3 regions of the Corynebacterium pilbarense genome follow, and region 2 is predicted to be linked to each of the others. Evidence: predicted binding sites of a transcription regulator. Region 2 holds the regulator's gene; each other region holds the start of a gene.
What was found. Region 2 encodes LexA, which represses DNA repair genes until DNA is damaged. Its sites were predicted from a motif close to CGAACANNTGTTCG; they were not measured.

Region 1 (5,081 bases), on a different contig from region 2:
TCCCGTTCCCCCGCCACCTTTTCCAAGCTCGGCCCAGAGGTGGCGGTGTATGTGTCGCCGGCAGGCTTCGAATTCGCCCCCTCAGCACGGGCCGGAATCTCCATTGCCAGGTTGGACACGGAGCCATCCGCCTTGATGATGTACGCGAACGCGTAGCGTTCCGCCGGTCCAGTACCGCGGATGACGTTCGCGCCCGGGGCGTTGCGCAGCACGCCGTTGTCGCAGGTGACAAACATGGAGATGAAGTCCTTCTCCAGCACGCCGTAATCCACGCGGAACGACTCGCCCGGGCCGAGCTCGATCGGGCCGAAGGTCTCGCCCTCGATCCAGCCGTTGGACTCCTTCAAGCCGATGTCGGCTTTCGCGGTGGTATCCCAGCCGCTGGGCAGGGCCGCCTTCGAATTGGCCTCGATCTTGCGGTTCGTGCCCGTCTCCACCGTGGCCGTGTAGGGCACAGTCTGGTCGGTGCGGTTAGTGAACTGGAGGGTGCCGTCTGCCAGGTAGCGGCGGGCGGTCTCGCCGTAGCGCCACTCCGGCGTGACGCCGGCGCTGCACTCCGTGTCCAGGTTTTCGATGGGGTACCCCTGCGGCATCGCCGGGACCGCCGCCGCGATGGGGGCGTGGGCCACCGCGATGGTTCCAAGCACCGCAGCAAGCGCTGTACGTAATTTTCGCATGGGGTTACGGTAACCCCAGATTTCTCTGGAAGGAAGCTAAAACCGCAGGTGAGGAACTTTAGTTACGAATTAGGGAACTTTCGTTCCACCAAGGCCGTCGCTATGGCCGCACGGCCCTCGCCGCTGCCGGTGAATCCCATGTGGTCCGTGGTCGTCGCCGACACAGACACCGGGGCGCCGAGCGCCTCCGAGAGCACCCGCTCCGCCTCCTCGCGCACCGGCGACATCTTCGGGGTTTGGCCGATCAGTTGGGCGGAGACGTTGACGACGGTGTGACCGTGGGCGTCGAGAAGCTCTTTCAGCTCTTGCAGTAGTTGGACGCCACGTACCCCGTCATACTCCGGACGGCCGACGCCGACGAAGGAGCCGAGGTCGCCGAGGCCGGAGGCGGACAATACGGCGTCGACGATGACGTGGCTGACCACGTCGCCGTCCGAATGCCCCTCGCAGCCGTCCTGGTCTTCGTGGAGAATGCCGGCGATCCAGCATTCCTTCCCGGGTTGGATCTGGTGGGCGTCGAACGCCGTACCTACTCGAAGATTTGTCATAAGTACGACGCTACTTCAGCGTCGCTAAAGTCGCGGACGGAGTAGTACTCCTGCATCTCCTCGAGCTCAATCTCCTTCCATTGATTTTCCAGCGCGGCGAGAATATCCGGGGTGCACTCCGGCTTCTTTTTCGGCGGATACTCGAATGTCATGCCAAACCTGTCCTCCATCGCGCGGATCGTGGCCATGCATGCGTCGTAGTCGAAGTCGTTTTCGTACTTCTCCACCGCAGAGTGGCAGCGGTTGTAAAACTCGGCACGGTCCTTGCGTTTCTGTCGCCGTTTCGCCAGCGTTGTCTTCCACCTCGGGTTCGTCGGCTGCAGATAGTCGGTGATGAACCCTTCCGGGGCCGAGACTTGGAAGGTGCCGTCCGAGTGCAGCCACACTATTTCGCCGGTAACCGGATCGGGCACGTAGTAGACGCGGCGATCGGTCTTTAGGTTGTGGTGGTGCGCACAGAGGCTGAACAGGTTTGAGGCGGTGGTCTTGCCGCCTTCGTCGAACGGGATGCGGTGGTCCAGCTGGCAGTTTTCGGCCTTCACGTTGCAGCCGGGCCAGAGGCACACCCCGTCGCAAGCCTGCACCAACGCACGGATGGCGGTGGTAGGCACGTACGCCTCAGTTTCGGCGCACTCCGCTTCGTCCAGGTCCACGACGTGGGGCGGGTTGTCCTCCAGCATCTGTTCCACTGCGGCGGTGCCGTCCGCGTCGGTCCAACCGAAATTCGGGATGTAGTACGAGCTGCCCGGTGTCTTCGACGTGAACATGTAGAGCACGACCTTCGGCGTCGCACGAATATCGCCGGTGAGGATGGCCTTGATCGCGTCGTCCCTCGAGAGCTTGTGCTCGCGCGCCACCTGTTCGGTGAAACGCTCCATTAGGCTGACCGTGACGGGGTCGCCCTCCACATTCAGCCCCGCATCGCCGTCGTCCTGGCCGTAGAAGTGGCTGCGGCAGGTGCCAAGCGGCAGGTCCTTCTCCTTCTTCCTGTCCTTGATCTTCTTCTGGTTCGGCGCCAGGTCCGAATCGATGCGCTGGATCCGCTCGCGCAGGCGGCGACGCAGCGAGCTTGGCGACGGCAACTCCGCCCCCACCCGTCGCGGCGTGAAAACCTTGACCAGGTACTCGTCCATGCCGGCGAGAATGTCTGGCGTGGCCAGGTGGTTGAGCCGGTTCAAGGTGGACTCGATGGCCGACAGGCGTCTCACGTCCAACCGGCGAGTCTCTTCCTGCAGCGCCCGCAGCTTCGGTAAATCAGCGAGCACCGAATACCCAAGAATCCCACTTTCAGCCCAACTCTGGCTCTCCCCTACGGCCATCGCAATCGAATAGGCCTCTAGTTCGAAGTCCTCCACTTCTACCAACGGCCTGGCGTAGCGGTGGAAGATCTGGAACTCCGCCTCCCGCATCGCCTGGCCTGCTGCGGCGATCGGACAGCCTTCTCTCTCCGTTGCAAAAGTTCCGTTCATGTCTCACCTTCCTCCCGGAACTAACGTCGAACATAATGCCGACACATTTTCCACGTCAAGGGTTTTTCAAAACTTTTTCGGATATGTTTTCGAACCCCTGTTAAGGCGAGATCTCCCCACGCTACCTATAGCAAACGACCCCGACACGGGCCTTAGAACGCGCCGACCACGCTTTCCGCCAACCGCAAATCCAGCGGGGTGGTGATTTTGAACGCCATGGGATCCCCCTCCACGGACACGACCGGCACACCGAACCACTCCATAAGGGAGGCGTCGTCGGTGGCGACAAACGCTGGTTTCTCGGCGAGGTACTTTTCGTTCGCCTCGCGCAGCATCCGCAGGTCAAACCCTTGCGGCGTCTGGGCAGCGCGAAGCGCAGAACGGTCCAGGGTCTCTTCGACGATCTCCCCCGAAACCCGCTTCACAGTGTCCGCCACCGGCACCACAGGCACCACGGCAGGGGCGCCGCTAAGCACCGCGTCAACTACGCGCGAAACCATCGCCGCGGGGGTTAACGCGCGGGCGGCGTCGTGGACGACCACGCAGGCGTCGTCAAGCGAAATCGCTTTGAGTGCCGCGAAGATGGAGTCCGCGCGCTCCGCACCTCCATGCACGAACTGGACCTCGTAGCCGGCCAGGAGCTCGCGGGCGCGCGTTTCCATCGACGGGCTGACCACTACGACAACGTGGTCGACGACCTCGGACATCGTCGCCACGGAGCGCTCGAGCAGCGTCCGGCCACCAAGCGCCACATATGCCTTGGGCACTTCGGCGCCCAGGCGGGTCCCCTGCCCGGCGGCGGCGACAACCGCCACGGTTTCGCGGCGCAATTTACTTGCCGTCGTCCTCGTCATCGAAGGAGAGGTCGTCCAGATCCACCTCGTCATCATCGTCGACCTGGCCCGGGTCCACGGAAATTCCGGCCTTGACCTGCTCGTCGATGATGGCCTGGATCTGCTTATCCATCTCCTCGACCTTCTTCTCATCCACCGGCTCCGCCAACGCGAGCTCGCCGACGAGGATTTGGCGCGCCTTACCCAGCATGCGCTTTTCACCTGCGGAAAGGCCCTTACCCTGGTCGCGGCGCCAGAGGTCGCGGACAACCTCCGCGACCTTGTTGATGTCGCCGGACGCGAGCCGCTCCTGATTGGCCTTGTAGCGGCGGGACCAGTTGCCCGCCTCCTCCACGTCGGTCTCGCGCAGCACGGAGAACACCTTCTGCAGGCCTTCCTCGTTGACCACGTCGCGCACACCGACAAGCTCGGAGTTCTTCACCGGAACGCGCACTTCAAGGTCCGAGTGGAGAATCTGCAGCACCAGGTAATCGAGGGTCTCTCCGCGCATCTCGCGCTGCTCGATATCGGCGATTCGGGCCGCTCCGTGGTGCGGGTACACAACCACTTCTCCGACCTTGAATTCCATTGCGGCTCCTTGCGTCGTTAGGCGAAGTTCAGACCCCAACACCCTACCACCCCGCACTTCGCTTATCGACGACCAAAGGTCGGCTCGCCCAATAGGGGGAGCAAGTGGGAAAACTTACTGTGCAGACGCTAGAGTATTGCGGAGGAAACCCTCGAATGAGTTTGATGATGGAGGACACCCCGTGAAGTCCCTGAAGCGCGTCGCTGCCGCCGCCGTCGCTGGCTGCGCCACCCTGGCCCTCGTTGGCTGCTCCGCTGGCCAGATCACCCAAACCTCGAACCAGGTTGCGGCCGTTGACGGCGCTAGCGCCTCCACCGAGGACGGTTCCGTCGCCGTGCAGGACGTGACCGTGGTGCTCGCTGAGGACGGCCAGGCCGCCCTGAAGTTCACCGCCACCAACCAGGACACCGCTATGAAGGACCACATCCTGAAGTCCGTCGACGTGGACGGCCAGAACGTGACCATCTCCGGCAACTCCTCCATCGCCTACAACTGCGCGCTGGTTGCGGATTCCAAGGATGGTCTGGAGCGCATGCCGCAGGACAAAAACGACAACTGCATCGAGTACACCGCGACCACACTGGCGAACGACGACTTCGCCTACGGCGGCAACGTGCCGGTGACCTTCAACTTCGACACCGGCTCCCTGGATGTCGTGGCAACCGTGTCCGCCCCGACCCTGGCTTCCGGCCAGGTGGACCGCGAGGTCTAAGCTCCCCCTTCTTGCGAAACCGCTGGTTTAACCAGCGGTTTTTTCATGTTCGAACACCGTGTCGGGGCCGTGTTATACGGTGTGGCGCATGGCAAAGAAACCCCGTGTGATCCACACCTGCACCGAGTGCGGCTACTCCTCCCCCAAGTGGCTCGGCCGCTGCCCCGAGTGCGGGTCTTGGGGCACGCTCCAAGAGGAGGCGCCGGCTGCTTCGGGCCCGGTGAAGACGTCCTCGCTGACACCGTCAGCTCCC
Region 2 (5,081 bases):
GACCGTCTTGTGCCCTACCACCGCGTCGACGCCGAGGGTGCGCGCAACATGTTCATCCGCCACGCCCTGCTGGAGGGCGATTGGAACCGCCACCACCACTTCATCGACCACAACGAAGCTCTGCTCGCCGAGGCCGCTGAGGTGGAGGAAAAGGTGCGCCGCCGCGGCTTGGTAGTGGATGAGGACACCCTCTTCGAGTTCTACGACTCACGCCTGCCCAAGAGCGTGACCACCGCCCGCCACTTCGATTCCTGGTGGAAGAAGAAGCGGGCCGACGACAAGCACTACCTGGACTTCGACCCTGCCGCGCTTCTCGACGACGAGGGCGTGGATTCCTCCACCACCGCCTTCCCTGAGGTGTGGCGCCAGGGCTCGATCGATTACGCGCTGCGCTACAAGTTCGAGCCTGGCGATCCTTTCGACGGCGTGACCGTGGACGTGCCCGTGCCGCTTCTGGCCAACCTGCGGCCGGAGGGCTTTGACTGGCTGGTGCCGGGGTTGCGCTCGGAGCTGGCCGCGGAGTACATCCGCACACTGCCAAAGGCCTTGCGCAAGACGGTTGTGCCGGCCCCCGACTTCGCTGAGCGTGCGATGGAGGCGATCCGGGAGAAGCAGGATGATGACGGCGCCAGTGAGGCCGATCTTCGCGAAACCCCGTTCGCCGAGGCACTCGCGGACGCGCTGCACAGCATCGGCGGGCGCGGCATCAACGGCACCGACTTCAACCCGTCTGCGCTGCCCGAGCATCTGAAGGTGACCTTCGCCGCGATTGACCGCCGCGGCAAAGTCGTCGACCACGACACGGACCTCGGTGCACTGAAGCGCCGCCAGGCCGGAAAGATCAAATCCTCCGTGTCCAAGGCCGGGCGCACCTCCGAGTCGGATGCGGTGGCGAAGTGGACTACCGATTCCCTCGGCGCGGTGCCGGAGACGGTGACGACGACTATCGACGGCAACGAAGTCGACGCTTACCCGGCACTCGAGGCCACTAAAAACGGCGTGAAGGTCACGGTGCACCCGACGAAGGCCGCCGCGGACGCCTCAATGGTCACAGCGACGCTGACGTTGCTGTTGCGCGAGATCACGGTCAACGCCGGGCAGATGACCAAGGGGCTACCGTTGCGTCAGAAGGTAGCGGTGGACCGCTACCCGCACGGCGGCGCCGCCGGGCTCGTCGAGGACGCCCGTGTCGCCGTGATCCGCGACCTGATGTTCTCCTCCGGCGGGCCGGTGCGCTCGCCGGAGGAGTTCGATGCGCTCGTGGCCGAAATCCGCCCCCAGGTCGCTGGTGGGGTGCGCCGGGTGGTGGTCACCTTGGCGCCGGCTCTGGCTGAGTACGCGAATATCGCGGCTGAGCTTGAGCAGTGGGAGGGCCCGGCTATCGACGACATGACGTCGCAGCTGCGGTTTTTCCTGCCGAAACACGCGGTGACTGTCCACGGCATCGGGCACTTGCAGCACCTGCCCCGCTACATCGATGCGATGCGCATCCGCCTGGAAGACATGCGGCTGGATCCTGATCGCGACGCTGACCGGCAGTCAGTGATTGATTCAGTGAAGGCATATTTGGCGCAGCGCATGAAGGCCTTGCCCGCTGGTCGCACGAAGACCAAGGCGTACAAGGATGTTTTGTGGCTGATTGAAGAGCTGCGTGTGAGCTTGTTCGCGCAGCGTTTGGGCACGCCGAAGCCGGTAAGCCAGCGGCGCATTGAAAAGAAGATTGACGCTCTGCGTTAGCGCCAAGGCCGCAGGTTAAAAGTCCTCGCGGTCGCGGCGGCGCATGAGCCGGATTTCGGATTCGAAGTCGTCTGCGCTCTCGAACGACTTGTACACCGATGCGAAGCGCAGGTACGCCACTTCGTCGAGGGCGCGCAGCGGTTCAAGCACCGCCAGGCCGATCTCGTGAGCGGGCACCTGCGAGCTGCCCTGAGCGCGCACAGTCTCTTCCACTTCCTGGGCAAGGCGTTTCAAGGCGTCATCGGTAACGTCGCGGCCTTGGCATGCTCGACGCACGCCGACGATGAGTTTGTCGCGGTCAAACGGTTCGCTCACGCCGTTGCGTTTCACAACGGTGAGGACTGCCTTTTCCACCGTGGTGAAACGACCCCCGCACTCGGTGCACTCCCTGCGTCGACGAATCGCAGCGCCAGCTTCTACCAGCCGCGAGTCAGTCACACGGGATTGCTCGTTGTGGCAAAAAGGACAAAACACGGTTTTCCACCCCCAGAGTCTTCAAGGCTTGGTGTAGCCGTGAGTCTACGCCCTGCCTATCGCGCCGTTGCCACGGTGGCGGCGTGGGCGACCTGGCTGCCGGTCATCGATGAGGGATCCTTGTCTTGCGCTGAGAAAACGCCGCCGAACGCGGAACCAATAAGCAGCGCCGCAGTCATGCATACGCCAAGTAGGAGCGTATCGCGTGTCTCGTGCCGTGTTTCGAACGTGTCCGCTTCAGTAGAACCGCCCGAAACCCGGTTTGAGACAGAACGATCACTCGTTCGATGAGACGCAGAAATGGTTCGAACACCGGCCCCGCCGCTTCGACGCTTCGGTACAGAATCAAGGTCCCAAATCTCCGCCGGGGGAACCACGGATACGGCGCCCAGACGAGATGCGGATGCATTGTGTACTGGATTGATTGCAATGGACATTGTGAGTCTCCCTTCGTTTCGCGGCACACATTACGTTCGGCGCCGACACGCTCGAACGTTCTAACGTTCATTTGTTCGAATACGCTTACGTGTTCGATTTATATCACCCCAGCCGACAGGTGTCCACCCAAACGCCGCAACCATCGAACATGAGTGCCCTATCTGGTAGGTTCGTAGGCGCACTACGCCACCGAGCCCAAGGAGAACGTCATGGCACGAAAGAAGGCCGAGCCCGGCAACCCGGATTACAACGCACTGTCTGACCGTCAGCGCCGTATCCTCCAGGTCATTCAGGACGCTGTTGTCCTGCGCGGTTACCCGCCGAGTATCCGTGAGATCGGCGATGCCGCTGGTTTGCAGTCAACCTCTTCTGTCGCATACCAGCTCAAGGAGCTTGAGAAGAAGGGCTTCCTTCGTCGCGACCCGAACAAGCCGCGCGCCGTGGATCTGCGCCAGCTGCCCGAGACCGGACGCAAGCAGCGCAAGCCGCAGGAAGCGAAGCCGGAGGATTCGGGCAATGCCCGCTACGTGCCGGTGGTCGGCCAGATCGCTGCAGGTGCTCCGATCCTCGCCGAAGAGAACGTGGACACCTACTACCCGCTGCCCGAGGAGCTGCTCGGCGACGGCGATGTTTTCATGCTCAAGGTTGTCGGTGAATCCATGCGCGAGGCCGGCATCCTCGACGGAGACTGGGTTGTTGTCCGCTCCCAGCCGAACGCGGAGGAGGGCGAATTCGTTGCGGCGCTTCTGGACGGTGAAGCGACGGTTAAGGAGCTCCACCGCGACTCCACCGGCGTGTGGCTGTTGCCCCACAACGACGCATTCGAGCCGATCAAGGGCGAAGAGGCTGAGATCATGGGGCGTGTCATCTCGGTGTTCCGTACTCTGTAACCGGTGCGTGCACGCCGAGAGAACACAACGACCAGAATCGCAGGAGATCGATGTACGCCGAAGAGCGGAGACGCCAGATCGCGTCTTTGACCGCAGTTGAAGGCCGCGTCAATGTCACCGAGTTGGCGCAGCGCTTCGACGTCACCGCGGAAACAATCCGCCGGGATCTTTCGGCGTTGCACGATGAGGGCGCAGTGCAGCGCGTCCACGGCGGCGCGGTGGCCAGCCAGTCGTACCGCTCTACGGAGATCCCGCTGGATACCCGCCAGCGCGCCTCGCTCGCGGCCAAGACCGCGATTGCGGAAACCGCGTTGCAGTTCGTGCCGGATACCCAAAGCTGCACCATCTTCTTGGACTCGGGCACAACTATCAGCAGCTTGGGCAAGCGACTTGCAGAGACTCGCGGGGATAGGGAGTATTCGGTGGTGACCAACTCCATCCCCACCGCCTTGGAGCTGAGCGATTCCGGTTTGCACGATGTGCAGCTACTCGGTGGCAGTGTCCGTCCGATCAGCCAGGCGGTCGTCGGCAGTACTGCACTTCGCACACTGGCCCTGTTGCGGGCTGACGTCGCGTTTGTGGGCACCAACGCGCTGTCCATCGGCCACGGCCTCTCCACCGTGGACGCCCAGGAAGCTGCGGTGAAAGCTGCGATGGTGACGAATGCCCGCAGGGTTGTTGTGTTGTGCGATTCCACGAAGCTGGGCAACGACTATGTGGTCAGCTTCGCGCCACTGACGGATATTGATGTGGTGGTCACCGACGCTGAGGCCCCCTCCGCCTTCGTGGACGAGCTGCGCTCGCACGGCATTGAGGTCGTGCTGGCGCAGACCCAATAGTGCGAGCAACATGGTGGCACCAACATCTGTTTGCGACCTACACTCGTTGCAGACCTGGATGAAAACAACGGAAAGGACACCCGAATGGCTTCCAAGACTGTGAAGGTCGGTTCCACCGTCGGGCTGCACGCACGCCCGGCCACGGTGATCGCCGATGCTGCCGGCGAGTACGACGACGAGATTTTGCTGACCCTTGTTGGCGGCGACGATGACGACGAGACGGACGCTGCCTCCTCGCTGATGATTATGGCCATGGGCGCCGAGCACGACGACGAGGTCACCGTGACCTCCGACAACGCCGATGCCGTGGAGAAGATCGCGGCGCTGATCGAGCAGAACCTCGACGAAGAATAGGCGCTGTTCGCTTCTCGACGAGATCACGCCCGGGCCACGCGCCCGGGCGTTTTTACGTGCAACCAGTACCGGACGCTACAACGTCGACGGCTGGGACACCTCGAAATCCTTTCGGTACTGCCCCTCCCCCAACGTGTCGTACGCCCAGCGCATGAGCGGGTAAACCAGGATGATGCCGACCGAGCCCAGAGCGATGCCTTCCAACGTCACAGCACCGACGTCCAGGGTGAGATTGCCGATGCCCACAATCAGCGCGACCGCGGCCGCGGTGAGGTTGGCCGGATCGGTGAAATCCACCTTGTTGTCCTGCCAAATACGCACACCCAGCATGCCGATGAGCCCGTAGAGC
Region 3 (5,081 bases), on a different contig from region 2:
AGACACCGCGAGGATGCCTGCCCACCAGCACACGCTGCGGCGCACCTGCGTCAGGCCGGGACGGGTCTTCCACAGCAGCACCCACGCCACCACCAGGCCGAAAATGCCGGCGGTAAGCAGCACGTCCATCAGCGCGCGGCCGTGGCCGTAGGACAGGTGCTCGAGGCCGGCGGCGCGCAGCAGGCCGCCGCGGTAGCGGGTCGCGCCGGCGCCGAAGGACCCCACGGCAATCAGCGCGCAGGCGGCTAGGCCCAAATTCTGCGGACGCATCACATCCGCCGGTCGGTGGCCTTGTGCGCGAGCCCGGTGAGCGCTTCCACGGTGGCGTCGTCAATGCCGGCGCCGTCTAAAAAGCCCAGGCCAGAGGTGGTGAGTTCCTCAATGCGCGCCTCCACAGCGTCTTCTGCGCCGCTGGAGCGAATGAGCTCAGCTAATCGACGCAGCTCCGCCTCATCCTCCGTCTTGCCAATCCCGTCGCGCAGTTCCTGCGCTGCTGCCGGGTTGGCTTGGTCGAGCAGTTCAAGGGCGGTGGCGAACAGCTCCGTGCGCTTGCCCTCGCGGATGTCGTCGCCTGCTGGTTTGCCGGTGACCGCCGGGTCGCCGAACACGCCGAGCAGGTCGTCCCGGAGCTGGAAGGCGATGCCGATGTCGCGGCCGTAGCCACGGAATGCGTCGATAAGCGGCTCGCCCGCACCCGCAAGCGCCGCGCCCAAGTGGAGGGGGCGCTCGATCGTGTAGGCCGCGGTTTTGAACCGGTTGACGCGGTTGGCCATCTCCACCGACTCGCTGCCCAGGCTCTCCAGCATGATGTCTAGCAACTGGCCGCCGATGACCTCGGTGCGCATGCCCACCCACGGCTCCGCGGCGCGAGCGAGCGCGTCCTGGGAGACCCCGGAGTAGCGCCACATGTCCTCGGCCCAGGCAAGGGCGAGGTCGCCGAGCAAAATCGCGGCGTTTACGCCGTACTCCTCCGCGGAGCCGAGCAGGCCTTCGCTGCGGTGCTCCGCCTCGATCGCGCGGTGCACCGTGGGGTTGCCGCGCCGGGTGTCGGAGGCGTCGATGATGTCGTCGTGCACCAGCGCGCACGCCTGAATCAGCTCCAGCGAGCTCATTGCGCGAAGCACCGCCTCGGGGTCCTCGGCGCCGTCTAAGCCGCCCGCGCCGACGAAGCCTGCCCAGCCGTAGGTGGGGCGCACACGCTTGCCGCCGCCGAGGACGAAGCGCCGCAGGTGGCTGACCGCCTGGGCGACAGGCTCACCAATGGTCTCGATAGCAGCTGCGCGCTCGTTAAAAAACGCTTCCAGTTGCTGACCTACCTGTGCCGGTACGTCCTTGAGCCCAAGATCTGTCACGCCCACGCTCCTTGTGCCTGAATTTTTCCTCTTCCCGCAACACTACTCAGTGCGGTTGGGCAGTTCGAGGGCGAGGATGGCAAACGGGCGTTTATCCCCCTCGTAGAGATAATTGCGCGCCACGTCCGTGAACCCGAATTTGCGGTAGAGCCCGAAAGCGTTGTTCGCCTCGCCTGCAATTTCTGGCGTGGACAGCAGCGCCCAGCGTGTCGGTGCCTCCCGTAGCAGTTCCGTGAGCAGGCGGGAGCCCAGGCCTTTGCCTTGCAAGGCGGGGGAGACGTGCACCTCGGCGACCTCGAAGTAGCTGCGCAGCATGCCCCGGTCCTGGTCTGTGATCCCGCCGTTGGCGTTCATCGCGCGCACGAGCTGACGGTCCCACCAGCGCTCGCGGGTGCCGATGAAGCCGTAGGCGATGCCCACGACTTGGCCTGTATCGATCGCTGCGACCGCGGTGAATCCGGGGGAGCGCACCTCGCCTTTCCACACCTGGATGCGTTGTCGGCGCATGGTCCTCGGGTACCCCATGGCCTCTATATAGATGTCTACGAGCGTCGGGGTGAGCATGAGGAACTCGGCTGCCGTGAGGCGCTGGATGGTTGCAGTCACTCCTCTATGGAATCACTTGCGGGTGCTCGGCGTGGCAAGAACCCAAAGATTGGTTCGAACGCGTGTTCCCATGGGCGCCGGGTGGTGTCGAACGGGTGTTTTAGGGTGGGCCCATCACTTGGACAAAAGCGATGTTTCCGCAGGAGGACACAATGATGGGAAGCGTAGTTTCAGCAACAACCGGTGCGGTGTACGGGCGGGGCGCGCGTATAGGTAAGGCCGATCAATTCCTGGCGGCCGCCGAGGAGCTGATCGGTCTGGCGCACGATGACTTCGAGGCGGGCCGCCACGACGTGGCAATGGAAAACGCTTATCGCGCGGCGCTGCGGGTTGCCGGGGCGCGTAACGTGAGCTCGCCGATCGTGCGCAAGCGCAAGCGCCTTCCCACAAGCGCGTGGGACAAACTGGCGCTCACGGGCGAAGATGGGGTGCATTGGGCCACTGTGTTCAAGCGCTATTCGACGCAACGCGGCAGGGTGGCATCCGGCATTGAAACTGATCCGGGCGCGGCTGTGGTGCACCGGCTGCTTTCGGACGCGGAGGAGTTCTATCTGTCTACCCGGGCAGGGGAGATGCCGATGGTCGCTTAGCGGGATGGATGTGGGGCACGGGAACAATCTGCGTACCATGGCCGTTATACGGATAACGTCAGTCCGCCATCGGTATCTGGAGAGTGAGCAGTGTCTCTATCTGAGCAGGAAATGCGGGCGTTGCGCGAAATTGAGCAGTCTCTCTTCGCGGACGACCCGAAGTTCGGCAGCAGTGTCGTGACTGAATCTGGCTTCGGTTCCGCGCCCAAGACCGGCCAATTGACCATGCGCAGCGTCGCGCTGATTGTCTTAGGTCTCGTGCTGCTGCTCGGCGGCGTGGCACTGGCGAGCCTGAGCACCTGGACGATTGTGCTGAGCATCATCGGCTTCGCCGTCATGCTCTTCGGCGGCATCATGGCACTGCGCACCCCGACGCACCAGCCGTCCTCGTCTGCACGTGCGTCGCGGCCGGCGAAGCCGCGCACCCAGCGCAGCGCAAGCATGGAGGAGAGCTTCCGTCGGCGTTTTGAGGACCGTCAGTAAGACTTAAGCTTCGCGCACAGAAAACGCCTTCCCAGCAAAACGGGAAGGCGTTTTTTCGTGCTTTCCCCAGATCCCCCACTTCTCCCCACTGGCGCCCCAAAGGTGTCGAAAGCGGGGGATCGGCGCCCCATCTGGCACGTGACTTGTGGGGATAACGATGTTGTAGGTGGCGTGTGTGGGCGATGGTGCGCACCATTACGGGTAAACTCCCCACGGCGAAAAATATCCTTTGAACTGCAATAACAGGACGTGCAGGAACAAATACCCGCTGAGGTGTGGCGTTTGTGGGGGAAAGTGGGTTAAAGTGGGGCTCAGCGGAGTGACGTGGCGCGCATCTTGACTACGTGCGCGGTACGGAACGAAGCCGAGAAAATTTCACAGCCAACGTCTGAAAGTGAAGGAAGGTAGGTCGCCGGATGTTTCTGGGAACCTACACTCCCAAGCTCGACGACAAAGGTCGCTTAACGCTCCCCGCGAAGTTCCGTGAGGACCTCGCGGACGGGCTGATGGTGACCAAGGGGCAGGATCACTCGTTAGCGGTGTACCCGCGCGATGAGTTCGCCGCCCGCGCCCGCAAGGCCGCAGCGGCATCCCGCACAAACCCAAAGGCGCGCGCATTTATCCGCAACCTGGCTGCCAGTGCGGATGAGCAAACGCTCGACGGGTCTGGGCGAATCACCCTGTCTCCGGCGCACCGCGATTACGCAAACCTTTCCAAGGAGTGCGTGGTCATCGGTTCGGTGGATTTTCTCGAGATCTGGGACCTCGAGTCCTGGAACAAGTATCAAGAAGAGACTGAAGCCGCGTTCTCTGCGGCGGATGACGACGACATTCTCTCCGGTCTGCTGTAGGGCTGACTACCCGGCAGCAGGCATCGACTACGGAGAGCGTGTACGGACTCTGTCCGGGGCGTGAAGCGTTCTGGTGTACTTCCCCGACATCAGAACAGCCGCCCCGGGCAGGGCCCTATGCGCTCCCCGCGCTGATAACGCTGACACACCGCACGAGCTAGGGACACTACGAGGGACACGGAGGGCATGGCATGGCGGACTTCACGCTCGCTGACGACCCGCACGGTCACGTCCCCGTCATGCGCGACCGCATGGCTGAACTGCTCGCACCCAGCGTCGAGGCTTTCGGGGCAAATGCAGTGCTTATCGACGGCACGCTCGGCGCCGGCGGCCACACAGAGCACTTCCTCAACGTGTTTCCAAACGCCCGCGTTATCGGTGTGGACAGGGATCCGAACGCGTTGCGTCAGGCGTCGGAACGCTTGGCTCCCTTCGGCGACCGCTTCACCGCAGTGCAGTCCCGCTTCGACCATGTCGACGAGGCGGTGGCGAACAACGACGGCGAGATCTTCGACACCGCCCGCGAGCACGGCATCGCGGGCGCCCTGTTCGACCTGGGGGTGTCCTCCATGCAGCTGGACCAACAGGAACGCGGCTTTTCCTACCGCGGCGACGCCCCGCTAGACATGCGCATGGACCAGACGCAGGGCATCACCGCGGCCGAGGTGCTCAACACCTACAGCCACGGCGATCTGGCCCGGATTTTGAAGACGTACGGCGAAGAACGTTTCGCCGGCAAGATCGCATCCGCCGTCATCGCAGAGCGTGAGCGCGAGCCCTTCGATCGCGCTGCGCGTTTGGTGGAGCTGCTGTACGCCACCATCCCGGCGGCGACCCGGCGCACCGGCGGCCACCCCGCCAAGCGCACGTTTCAGGCGCTGCGCATCGAGGTCAACCGCGAGCTCGAGGCAGTGGAAAACGTCGTGCCCGTGATCACCGACCTGCTTGGTGTCGGCGGGCGCGCGGTGTTCATGAGCTACCAGTCCCTGGAAGACAAGATTGTCAAAGCCGCGTTCAACGAGCTCACCACATCGAAGACCCCGGCTGGTCTGCCGATGGATCTGCCGGGCACCGAACCGGAGTTCCGCACCGTCACCCGCGGCGCGGAGAAAGCCCCGGCAGACGAAATCGAACGCAACCCCCGCGCCGCGCCCGTGAGGGTGCGTTGCATTGAAAAACTCAGCCCACCCCAACCCACC

Region 1: a site for LexA is predicted at 2,773-2,786, ahead of NUW87_RS07915 (HNH endonuclease signature motif containing protein). Genes of this name have one in related genera too.
Region 3: a site for LexA is predicted at 2,014-2,027, ahead of NUW87_RS05660 (SAV_6107 family HEPN domain-containing protein). Genes of this name have one in related genera too.

The regions. Positions count from the first base shown of each region.
Region 1 covers NZ_JANRML010000009.1:49,650-54,730, forward strand. The annotation lists gene NUW87_RS07905 (hypothetical protein) at 1-677, opposite strand, end outside; gene ispF (2-C-methyl-D-erythritol 2,4-cyclodiphosphate synthase) at 740-1,225, opposite strand; gene NUW87_RS07915 (HNH endonuclease signature motif containing protein) at 1,222-2,694, opposite strand; gene ispD (2-C-methyl-D-erythritol 4-phosphate cytidylyltransferase) at 2,847-3,548, opposite strand; gene NUW87_RS07925 (CarD family transcriptional regulator) at 3,526-4,116, opposite strand; gene NUW87_RS07930 (hypothetical protein) at 4,298-4,828, shown strand; gene radA (DNA repair protein RadA) at 4,917-5,081, shown strand, end outside.
Region 2 covers NZ_JANRML010000001.1:127,143-132,223, reverse strand. The annotation lists gene hrpA (ATP-dependent RNA helicase HrpA) at 1-1,737, shown strand, start outside; gene nrdR (transcriptional regulator NrdR) at 1,753-2,211, opposite strand; gene NUW87_RS00640 (hypothetical protein) at 2,268-2,390, opposite strand; gene lexA (transcriptional repressor LexA) at 2,859-3,539, shown strand; gene NUW87_RS00630 (DeoR/GlpR family DNA-binding transcription regulator) at 3,590-4,378, shown strand; gene NUW87_RS00625 (HPr family phosphocarrier protein) at 4,463-4,732, shown strand; gene NUW87_RS00620 (uracil-xanthine permease family protein) at 4,808-5,081, opposite strand, start outside.
Region 3 covers NZ_JANRML010000005.1:80,412-85,492, forward strand. The annotation lists gene NUW87_RS05645 (alpha-(1->6)-mannopyranosyltransferase A) at 1-270, opposite strand, end outside; gene NUW87_RS05650 (polyprenyl synthetase family protein) at 270-1,352, opposite strand; gene NUW87_RS05655 (GNAT family N-acetyltransferase) at 1,395-1,958, opposite strand; gene NUW87_RS05660 (SAV_6107 family HEPN domain-containing protein) at 2,111-2,548, shown strand; gene NUW87_RS05665 (DUF3040 domain-containing protein) at 2,639-3,031, shown strand; gene mraZ (division/cell wall cluster transcriptional repressor MraZ) at 3,448-3,882, shown strand; gene rsmH (16S rRNA (cytosine(1402)-N(4))-methyltransferase RsmH) at 4,074-5,081, shown strand, end outside.